3 regions of the Streptomyces sp. NPDC057565 genome follow, and region 2 is predicted to be linked to each of the others. Evidence: riboswitches for the same ligand, from Rfam matches in the RefSeq annotation. Region 2 holds a riboswitch; each other region holds the start of a gene.
What was found. A riboswitch is a leader RNA that binds a small molecule or an ion and turns the genes downstream of it on or off. The one in region 2 is predicted to bind S-adenosylmethionine.
Positions count from the first base shown of each region.

Region 1 (3,269 bases), on a different contig from region 2:
AGGCCGACTACACGTCAGCAGCCGCCCGCGACCGCCGGGATGATGGAGATGCCCGCGCCGTCCGGGGTCACCGTCTCCAGACCGCCTTCGAAGCGCACGTCGTCGTCGTTGACGTACACGTTCACGAAGCGGCGGAGCTTGCCCTGGTCGTCCAGGACACGCGCGGCGATGCCCGGGTGGTTCTGCTCCAGCGATTCGATGACCTGGGAGAGGGTCGAGCCCTCGGCCGGGACCTCGGCCTGGCCGCCCGTGTAGGTGCGCAGGATGGTGGGGATACGGACCTTGACGCTCATGTGGGTGCCTTCCTTACGTCTCGGGTGGTCGGGTCAGCCGTTGGCGAGGCCGGCGTCGCGGAACGCGTCCAGGCTGGGCCGGATGGTCGCGGTCGGGCCGGTCGTCGGGGCGACCGCGTCCAGAGTCTTCAGACCGTCACCGGTGTTCAGGACGACCGTGGTGAGCGTCGGGTCCAGCAGACCCGCCTCGATCAGCTTCCTCGTCACGCCGACCGTCACCCCGCCCGCCGTCTCGGCGAAGATGCCCTCGGTGCGGGCCAGCAGCTTGATCGCGTCGACGATCTGTTCGTCGTTGACGTCCTCGACCGCGCCGCCGGTGCGGCGGGCGATGTCCAGGACGTACGGACCGTCGGCCGGATTGCCGATCGCCAGGGACTTGGCGATCGTGTTCGGCTTCTGCGGGCGCACGACGTCGTGACCGGCCTTGAAGGCCGTGGAGACCGGGGAGCAGCCCTCGGCCTGGGCGCCGAAGATCTTGTACGGCTTGTCCTCGACGAGACCGAGCTTGATCAGCTCCTGAAGACCCTTGTCGATCTTCGTGAGCTGCGAGCCGGACGCGATCGGGATGACGAGCTGGTCGGGCAGCTGCCAGCCGAGCTGTTCGCAGATCTCGTAGGCGAGCGTCTTGGAACCCTCGCCGTAGTACGGGCGCAGGTTGACGTTGACGAAGCCCCAGCCCTCACCGAGCGGGTCGCCGATGAGCTCCGAGCAGAAGCGGTTGACGTCGTCGTAGTTGCCCTCGATGCCGACCAGCTCACCGCCGTACACCGCGGCCATGACGACCTTGCCCTGCTCCAGGTCGTGCGGGATGAACACGCAGGACCGGAAGCCGGCCCGGGCGGCGGCCGCGCCCACCGCACCGGCGAGGTTGCCGGTGGAGGAGCAGGAGAGGGTGGTGAAACCGAAGGCGCGGGCGGCCTCGACGGCGATCGCGACGACGCGGTCCTTGAAGGAGTGCGTCGGGTTGCCGGAGTCGTCCTTGACGTACAGCCCGCCGGTGACGCCCAGCTCACGGGCGAGGTTGTCGGCCTTGACCAGCTTGGTGAAACCGGGGTTGATGTTGGGCTTGTCCGCGACATCGGCGGGGACGGGCAGCAGCGGCGCGTAGCGCCAGATGTTGTTCGGTCCGGCCTCGATGCGCTTCTTCAGCTCGTCCGGGGAGCCGCTCGGCAGGTCGTACGCCACTTCGAGCGGCCCGAAACAGGACGCGCAGGCGAAAAGGGGACCGAGCTCGAAACGCTCTCCGCACTCGCGGCAGGAGAGTGCCGCTGCGGGGCCGAGGTCGACGGCGTCGGTGGAAGAATCGGTGCTTACTGCAACAGTCTGCGCAGCCATGATGGCGAGGCCCTTTCTCCTCATCTTCCTCGCGGCGCATTTCGCCACGAGCCGGAATTGGCACCTTCCCCACCTGACCTCGCGGTCGGCGGGAGGGTTGCCGGGACTTCAACGGGCCGTTCCCTCAGTCCCTCTGGATGAGCGCTATGGCACTGGATCATCGACCCAGGCATTTATTGGCGGAGGACCCCGACATGCGCCGGTCATCCGCGTTGTTCAAGACTGTAACCGAAGCATCGGACGGTTGAGATAGTCGTCCGAACCGCGAGATGGATCACATACAGGGAGTATCGACCGTGCTGGAAGAGGTCGAACGCTGGCTGGCCAGGCGTTCCTGGTCGGCAGCCGACCGCCCGTTGGACCGGCTCGTCGCCGCCAAGGGCCGGGACCCGCGGCGCGGGAGCGTGAGCGTGGTGCTGCCCGCCCTGAACGAGGAGGCGACGGTCGGCGCCATCGTCGAGACGATCCGGGTCGAGCTGATGGAGAAGGTGCCGCTGGTCGACGAGCTGCTGGTGATCGACTCCGGCTCGACGGACGGCACGGCGGAAGTCGCCCGGAAGGCGGGCGCCCGAGTGGTGCACCGCGACGCGATACTCCCGCGCATGCCCGCGCTCCCCGGCAAGGGCGAGGTCCTGTGGCGCTCGCTCCTGGTCACCAGCGGTGACATCGTCTGCTTCATAGACGCCGACCTGAGGGACTTCTCCGCCGACTTCGTCTCCGGCATCGTCGGCCCGCTGCTCACCGACCCCGGGGTGCAGTTCGTCAAGGCGATGTACGACCGCCCCCTGGGCGACACCGCGGGTCAGGGCGGCCGCGTCACGGAACTGGTGGCCCGCCCGCTGCTCAATCTGCACTGGCCACAGCTGGCCGGCTTCGTCCAGCCGCTCGGCGGTGAATACGCGGTACGGCGCTCGCTCCTGGAGCGGCTTCCGTTCCCCGTCGGCTACGGAGTGGAACTCGGCCTGCTGGTGGACGCCCTGCACACCGTCGGGCTGGACGCGCTGGCGCAGGTCGACGTGGGGGTGCGCAGACACCGCCACCAGGACGGCCAGGCGCTGGGACGGATGGCTGCGGCGATCTATCGCACCGCTCAACTCCGACTTTCCCGAGGTCACTTGGTACGTCCGGCCCTGACCCAGTTCGAGCGCGGCGAGGACGGCTTCGTACCGCGCACCCATCCGGTGGACACGGAGGAGCGGCCCCCGATGTGCGAGATCACGGAGTACGTTTCACGCCGCGCGGCCTGACGCGGCCTGACTTCGCACGTTTGGGTGGTTCGCGATCGGGCTAGATTCCGCAACATGGTCTCCGAGCACGCGGTCACGTCGGCTGCCCAGGTACTCGTCGCGTCCAACCGCGGCCCCGTCTCGTACGCGCTGCGCGCGGACGGTTCGATCGGCGCCAGACGGGGCGGCGGCGGGCTCGTCTCCGGCCTGAGCGCGGTCGAGGACAAGCTGTGGGTCTGCGCGGCGCTCGGCGACGGGGACAGGGCGGCGGTCCGGCACAAGATCGCCGAGCCGGGCGTACGGATGCTCGACATCGACGCCGACGTCCACGCCGACGCCTACAACGGCATCGCGAACTCGGTGCTCTGGTTCGTCCACCACATGCTGTACCAGACACCGCTGGATCCGGTCTTCG
Region 1 covers NZ_JBHVFU010000046.1:27,338-30,606, reverse strand. Annotated here, with positions in the region: gene ACFU8W_RS40145 (MoaD/ThiS family protein) at 15-293, opposite strand; gene thrC (threonine synthase) at 327-1,628, opposite strand; SAM riboswitch class I at 1,646-1,772, opposite strand; gene ACFU8W_RS40135 (glucosyl-3-phosphoglycerate synthase) at 1,925-2,875, shown strand; gene ACFU8W_RS40130 (trehalose-6-phosphate synthase) at 2,930-3,269, shown strand, end outside.
Region 1: another riboswitch for S-adenosylmethionine. It lies ahead of thrC (threonine synthase); the one in region 2 lies ahead of ACFU8W_RS18980 (hypothetical protein).

Region 2 (3,269 bases):
GACAGGAACGGAACGGATTCGCACCCGCCGGACAGTGATGTAACGCGCATGTAATTCCTCCGGCCGACTCCGCCGCGTACGATCGGCCTCGCCAGCACGCCGAAAGAGGGACAGCTGTGGCGGTGTCGTCGGATTTGCCGTGGGCCGGGACCGGTCTGGGCCCCTTGGCCGGCCGGGTACTCGAATGCCTGGTCACGCACCCGGAGCTGAGCAGCGAGGCGGTTGCCGAAGCGCTCGGGGCCACCCCGGCAGCCGCCGAACGCGCCCTGCAGGCACTGGAGAACGAGCGCCTGGTCATCCGCGTCGGTGATCGGCCCACGCGCTGGAGCGCGGGCCCGCCCCGCTCCACTCTCGGTTCGCTGTTGGCCCAGAAGCGGCAGGAACTGGCGCGGGCGGAGCTGTACATGGAGCGGTTGCACGAGGCATACCGCTCGGCGTCGCACCGTCGGGTCACCTCCGACCTGTTCGAGGTGGTGGAGAGCGCCGAGCAGGTCGGGGTACGTTACGCGCAGCTGCTCGCGTCCAGTCGGCACGAGGTGCTCCATCTCGCCAAACCTCCGTACGTCACCCGGTCCGCGGTGCTCGACCGCACCTCGGTGCCGACTGACCTCGCAGCTGTTTCGGACGCGCCGACCCCGGAGGTGCCGGTGCCCGACGGAGTGCGGCTCCGGTCGGTGTACGACACCGACGGGATGACCGACACCGTTTCGCTGCGCACCGCCCTGAGCGGAACAGCCCGGGGCGGGGAACTGCGGCTGCTGGCCGGGCTCCCGATGAAACTGGTGGTGTTCGACGTGACGGCCGGCATCATGCCGCTGCGGCAGGAGGACCCGTCCGCGGGTTCGCTCATCGTGCACTCGGCCACGCTTCTCGAAGTGCTCACCGCCCTCTTCGAAAGCGTCTGGGAACGGGCGACCCCGGTGTCGCTGGACAGCGGCCCAGGTCGGCCACCGATCACTGCGGCGGAACCGGACGGCCGGCCTACGGGGCGGATGCGCGACATCCTCTCCCTGATGTGCGCGGGTCTGACGGACGACGCGATCGCCCGGGTCCTGGGGCTGAGCCGACGGACGATCCAGAAGCACATCAGTGAGACCGCCGAACTCCTCGGTGCGCGAACCCGCTTCCAGATCGCGCTGCTGGCACGCGAACGAGGCTGGATCGGGGACGCCTCGGGCGTCGCGGAGGCCCCCGCCGAACGAACGGCCGGGCCTGGCGCCGGAGCATGAGAGTTCACCGACGAGGGCCTTGATCAAGGCGAGGCTCGTCGTTGCCATGACCCGCGCTGGCGACGTCCTGTGCCTCGGCAGCATCCGCCCGAAGTCGCAGAGCGAACCGGTGGCCCCGCCCGCGGACCGCCGGGCAATCCGCCGCACCAGGCGCGCGACTACAAGCCGTACGTGACGCCCCCACGAGGCGGCCGCGAACCGGGCGCATCGGTGGCGCACAGCTCCCCGCTCTCCAACCCGACGTTCACCAGCCCCACCGCCGCGTCGCCCTGGTGCTCGATCCGCAGGGCGTGCCACCGCGGCAGCCAGTACACCCGTCCCCGGTGCTCGGCGAGGAGCTCCTGGAGCGCATGTGGAGCGTGCATCCACACATCGGGCAGGTCCTCGGCGTAGTCGAACGCGGGGCGCAGCCCGACCCACCCGTCGTCACGGACATCGTCCGCGGTCAGCAGCAGCTCCACGGCCTGGCCCGGCTCCTCGCTGCACTTCTTGGCGTGGATCCAGTGCAGATGATGGCCGGGGCTGTAACGGGAGCATCCGTCGGTTCGAAAGGAGTGAGGAAGCATGGTGAGGAATCGCCTTCCCGGGATCGTGGACCCAGGCCGCTCACACCCCGGTGGTCCGCTGTTCCCCGTACGTCGTGCACGGGGCAGGTCGTCACCCGGAGCACCCGCAGCGGAGCGGGGTGCCGTCCAGCCAGCCGGGGCTGCGCACTGGAACTCATGACCTACGGGAAACCCTAACCCACGACCCGCGGTGGTCGACACGAGGTCAGATTCCGCACCTGACGACCGAGTTCCGTGCGGGCCGCCCCCGTCACCCGAGACGGGGGACGACGGCGGACGACCCGCGCTCTCCTGTTCAGCCGTTCAGCAGCACAGGGAAGGACTCCATGTCGTTCTGTGTCATCACCGGCAGCTTGCGGAGCTCCTCGTCCGGCACGGCGAGCCTCAGCCCGGGGAAGCGGCCGAACAGTGCGGGCAGGGCGATGCCCGCCTCGACCCGGGAGAGCGCCGCGCCGGGGCAGATGTGCGGGCCGTGACCGAAGGTCATGTGGCGGATCGGCGTGGCTCGGGTGATGTCGAAGGCGTCGGCGTCCGGACCGTGCTGTTCGACGTCGCGGCCGATGACCCGGTAGGAGATGACGACGCCCTCCCCCTTGGCGATCACCTGGTCGCCCACCTGGATGTCCTCCGTCGCGAACCGCATCAGCAGATGGGTGGTGGGGGTGTCCCAGCGCAGCGTCTCCTCGATCACCGTGTCCCACGGGATCTCGCCGTCGAGCACCATGCGCAGCTGGTCGGGGTGGGCGAGCAGGGCCCGTACCGCATTGAGGATCAACCCGATGGTGGTCTCGTGGCCTGCCGCCACCATGGCCTTGAGGTTCCCGACCACCTCCTCCTCGGTGAGCGGCTCTCCGCCCTCGTCGGCCAGGATGAGCGCACTGGTGAGGTCGTCCGTCGGCTGCGCGGTCTTCCTGCGGACGAGCGCCGCGTAGAAGACGTCCAGCTCGGCGAGCAGGGCAAGCCGCTCCTCGTGCGGGGTGAGCATGGAGAAGAAGGCCTTGTACCTCTTCATCAGCATGGGGTGTTCGGCTTCGTCCACGCCCATCAGCATGCCGACCACCCGCATGGGCAGCGGCTGGGCGAACACGGACTTCAGGTCGACGACACCGTCCTTGCTCTGCTCGGCCAGGGCGTCCAGCAGCTCCTCGGTGAACTTCTCGATGTCCGGGCGGATGGCCTCCAGCCGGCGTGGTGTGATCGCCTGGGAGGTCTTGGTGCGCAGCCGCCGGTGTTCCTCGCCGTCCACGGTGAACATGGACCGTCCCGCATCGATCATGCCGATCAACGGCCAGGCATGCGTCACTGCACCGCTCTGCCAGAGACCCCAGGCATCGAGGTCCTTCACCAGGCGTGGGTCGACGAGCAGTTGACGCGCCTCGGCATGCCGGGTGACGGTCCAGGCAGGGACCCCGAGCAGTTCGATCCTGGCGAGCGGCCCGGCGTCCCGCAGGCGCACCGTCTCCCCGTCCAGGTC
Region 2 covers NZ_JBHVFU010000008.1:225,656-228,924, reverse strand. Annotated here, with positions in the region: gene ACFU8W_RS18985 (LuxR C-terminal-related transcriptional regulator) at 123-1,229, shown strand; gene ACFU8W_RS18980 (hypothetical protein) at 1,388-1,795, opposite strand; SAM riboswitch class IV at 1,848-1,957, opposite strand; gene ACFU8W_RS18975 (cytochrome P450) at 2,091-3,269, opposite strand, start outside.

Region 3 (3,269 bases), on a different contig from region 2:
TCGCCTGGATCACCGAGTACGTCATCGTCTTCATCGGCGGTGGCAACGACCTCTGGGCCACGCACTTCCACCTCTCGCTGAACGCCATCTCGTGGTTCGTCCGGATCTTCATCTTTGTGGGGCCGGTCGTCGCGTTCATCGTGACGAAGCGAATCTGCCTCGGTCTTCAGCGCCGGGACAAGGAGAAGGTGCTGCACGGACGCGAGTCCGGCATCATCAAGCGCCTGCCGCACGGTGAGTTCGTCGAGATCCACGAGCCGCTCGGTCCCGAGCAGCTGCACACGCTCACCGCGCACGAGCAGTACAAGCCGGTCGAGATCGGCCCGACGGTCGACGAGAACGGTGTCGAGCGCAAGGTGCCCGCGATGCAGAAGCTGCGGGCCAAGCTCAGCAAGGGCTACTTCGGCGAGCACAACCAGATCGAAAAGCCCACCGTCGAGGAGTACAAGGAGATCACCAGCGGCCACGGCCACCACTGATCACCTGAACTGATCGCCACAGCAGGAGCCCCGTCCATTCGATGGACGGGGCTCTTCGCTGTCCGTGGGGCTCGATAGGGTGGGGTGTATCCCCTTTATCGGCTGTGGACCCCAGGAGCGGACCATGAACGTTGTGACCCCGATCGGCGGCGACAGCGTGGCGGCTCGTTCCTGGCCGGGCGTGCTGAACCCGCTGATGCGTGGCGAGGACCTGACCGCCGACGACACCGCGTGGGCGATGGACAGCATCATGAGCGGTGAGGCGACCGACGTGCAGATCGCCGGTTTCGCCGTCGCCCTGCGGGCCAAGGGCGAGACCGTCGACGAGGTCACCGGACTCGTCCGCGCGATGTACGAGCACGCGACCACGATCCACGTGCCGGGCCGCACGGTCGACATCGTCGGCACCGGCGGCGACCTCGCCAAGACGGTCAACATCTCCACGATGTCCGCGATCGTCGTCGCGGGCACGGGCGCCAAGGTCGTCAAGCACGGCAACCGGGCCTCCTCATCGGCCAGCGGCGCCTCCGACGTCCTGGAGAAGCTCGGCGTCAACCTGGAGCTGACCCCGCAGCGTGTCGTCGAGGTGGCGGAGGAAGCCGGCATCACCTTCTGCTTCGCGGTGAAGTTCCACCCCGCCCTGCGGTATGCGGCGAAGGCCCGCAAGGAACTCGGCGCGCAGACCACGTTCAACATCCTCGGGCCCCTCACCAACCCGGCGCAGGTGCGCTCCCAGGCCATCGGTGTCGCCGATCCGAAGATGGCTCCCATCGTCGCGGGCGTGCTCGCGGAGCGTGGCAACTCCGCGCTCGTCTTCCGCGGCGACGACGGTCTGGACGAGCTGACCACCACGGCGACGTCCCGGGTCTGGGTGGTCCGCGACGGAGAGGTGCGCGAGGAGGCGTTCGACCCGCGCGACGTCGGTCTGCAGCTGGTCCCCGTCGAGGCGCTGCGCGGCGCCGACGCGTCGTACAACGCCGATGTGGCCCGTCGGCTGCTGGCCGGCGAGACCGGTCCGGTACGCGAAGCGGTGCTGCTCAACTCGGCGGCGGCGCTGGTGGCGCTGGACCCGGGCGAGGGCACACTGAACGAGCAGCTCGCCGCCGGAATGGCGAAGGCCGCCGAATCCATCGACTCGGGTGCGGCTCGGGCGGCGCTGGAGCGCTGGGTGGCGGTCAGCAACACCTGACCGTACGGAAATGTGGCACAGGGCGCAGTCCAGATCTTGGACTGCGCCTTGCACGTCGGCGCACGTATGGCAGGATGCTGGTCAGGTCATGAGTGACAGCGACTACGGCCCCGGCCCGCTGTCCGGCAACCCTCCGTCCGTGGCGGGGTGCCCCGGGTGAAGACCAGGCCGTAGGCAGCGAGGTCTGCGGCAAGCGCGGACCCCTCGACATCTCTGAATGTCACATCCCTGGGGTCCTGGTCCTCAAGGAGCCTCTTGTGAGCAAGCGAATGCGATAGGGCCCAAGGCCCTTCTCCGCACCCCCTTTTTTCTTCTTCCTGCGCTGCCGCGTGTCCGCCGGCGCAGTGAATTCGCCTGCCTCTTACGGGAGTTCGCCATGTCTGTTTCCACCGCTGCCGCCGACCAGTCCGTTTGTACCCCGTTGCCCGTTCTGGGGCGTGATGTGACCGTTCCTCTGGTGACCGGTGGTGAAGTCACGTACGCCGCCCTCGACTACGCGGCCAGCGCCCCGGCCCTGCAGCGCGTGTGGGACGACGTCGCCGCGTACGCCCCGTACTACGGCAGCGTCCACCGCGGTGCCGGCTACCTCTCGCAGCTCTCCACGGACCTCTTCGAGAACAGCCGCAAGGCCGTTGCGGAGTTCCTCGGCTGCCGCCTCGAGGGGGATTCGGGCGAATCCCGGTCGAACAAGGGTGGTGGGCGACGGGAGGGGGACCAGGTGATCTTCACCCGGTCGACGACCGACTCGCTGAACCTGCTCGCCGCGGTGCTCCCCGCCGACTGCCAGGTCTTCGTGTTCGAGACCGAACACCACGCCTCACTGCTGCCCTGGCGCGACGCCCGCGTCACCTACCTCAACGCCCCGCGCACCCCGGCCCAGGCCGTCGAGACGCTGGAGCGGGCGCTCGCCGACCGCGACCCGTACGGTCCGGCGCTGGTCTGCGTCACCGGCGCCTCCAACGTCACCGGTGAGCTGTGGCCGGTGAAGGAGCTGGCCGCCGCCGCCCACGCGCACGGCGCCCGGATCGTGCTCGATGCCGCGCAGCTCGCCCCGCACCACCCGGTGGACATCGAGGAGCTCGACGTCGACTGGGTCGCCTTCTCCGGACACAAGCTGTACGCGCCGTTCGGCTCCGGTGTCCTCGCGGGCCGCGCCGACTGGCTGCAGGACGCCGAGCCGTACCTGGCCGGCGGCGGCGCCTCGCGGAAGGTCGCCCGGCGCACCGACGGCGGTGTGGACGTGGAGTGGCACTCGACCGCCGCCCGGCACGAGGCCGGTTCGCCCAACGTCATCGGTGTCTACTCCATCGCCTCCGCCTGCAAGGCGCTCACCGAGGCCGGCTTCGACCGGCTCGTCGCCCGTGAGCAGCAGCTCGTCACCCGGGTCCGCGAAGGCCTTGCCGAGGTTCCCCAGGTCAAGGTGCTGTCGCTGTTCGGCGACGACGCCCCGCGGGTGGGCGTCATCTCCTTCGTGGTGGAGGGCTGGAACAGCTCGCACTTCGCCGCCGCGCTCTCCGCCGAGTACGGCATCGGGGTGCGCGACGGACTGTTCTGCGCCCACCCGCTGGTCCGCACCCTGCTGGGCAGCGACCCGCAGGACC
Region 3 covers NZ_JBHVFU010000003.1:297,500-300,768, forward strand. Annotated here, with positions in the region: gene ACFU8W_RS08575 (ubiquinol-cytochrome c reductase cytochrome b subunit) at 1-479, shown strand, start outside; gene trpD (anthranilate phosphoribosyltransferase) at 604-1,668, shown strand; SAM riboswitch class IV at 1,753-1,870, shown strand; gene ACFU8W_RS08585 (aminotransferase class V-fold PLP-dependent enzyme) at 2,045-3,269, shown strand, end outside.
Region 3: another riboswitch for S-adenosylmethionine. It lies ahead of ACFU8W_RS08585 (aminotransferase class V-fold PLP-dependent enzyme); the one in region 2 lies ahead of ACFU8W_RS18980 (hypothetical protein).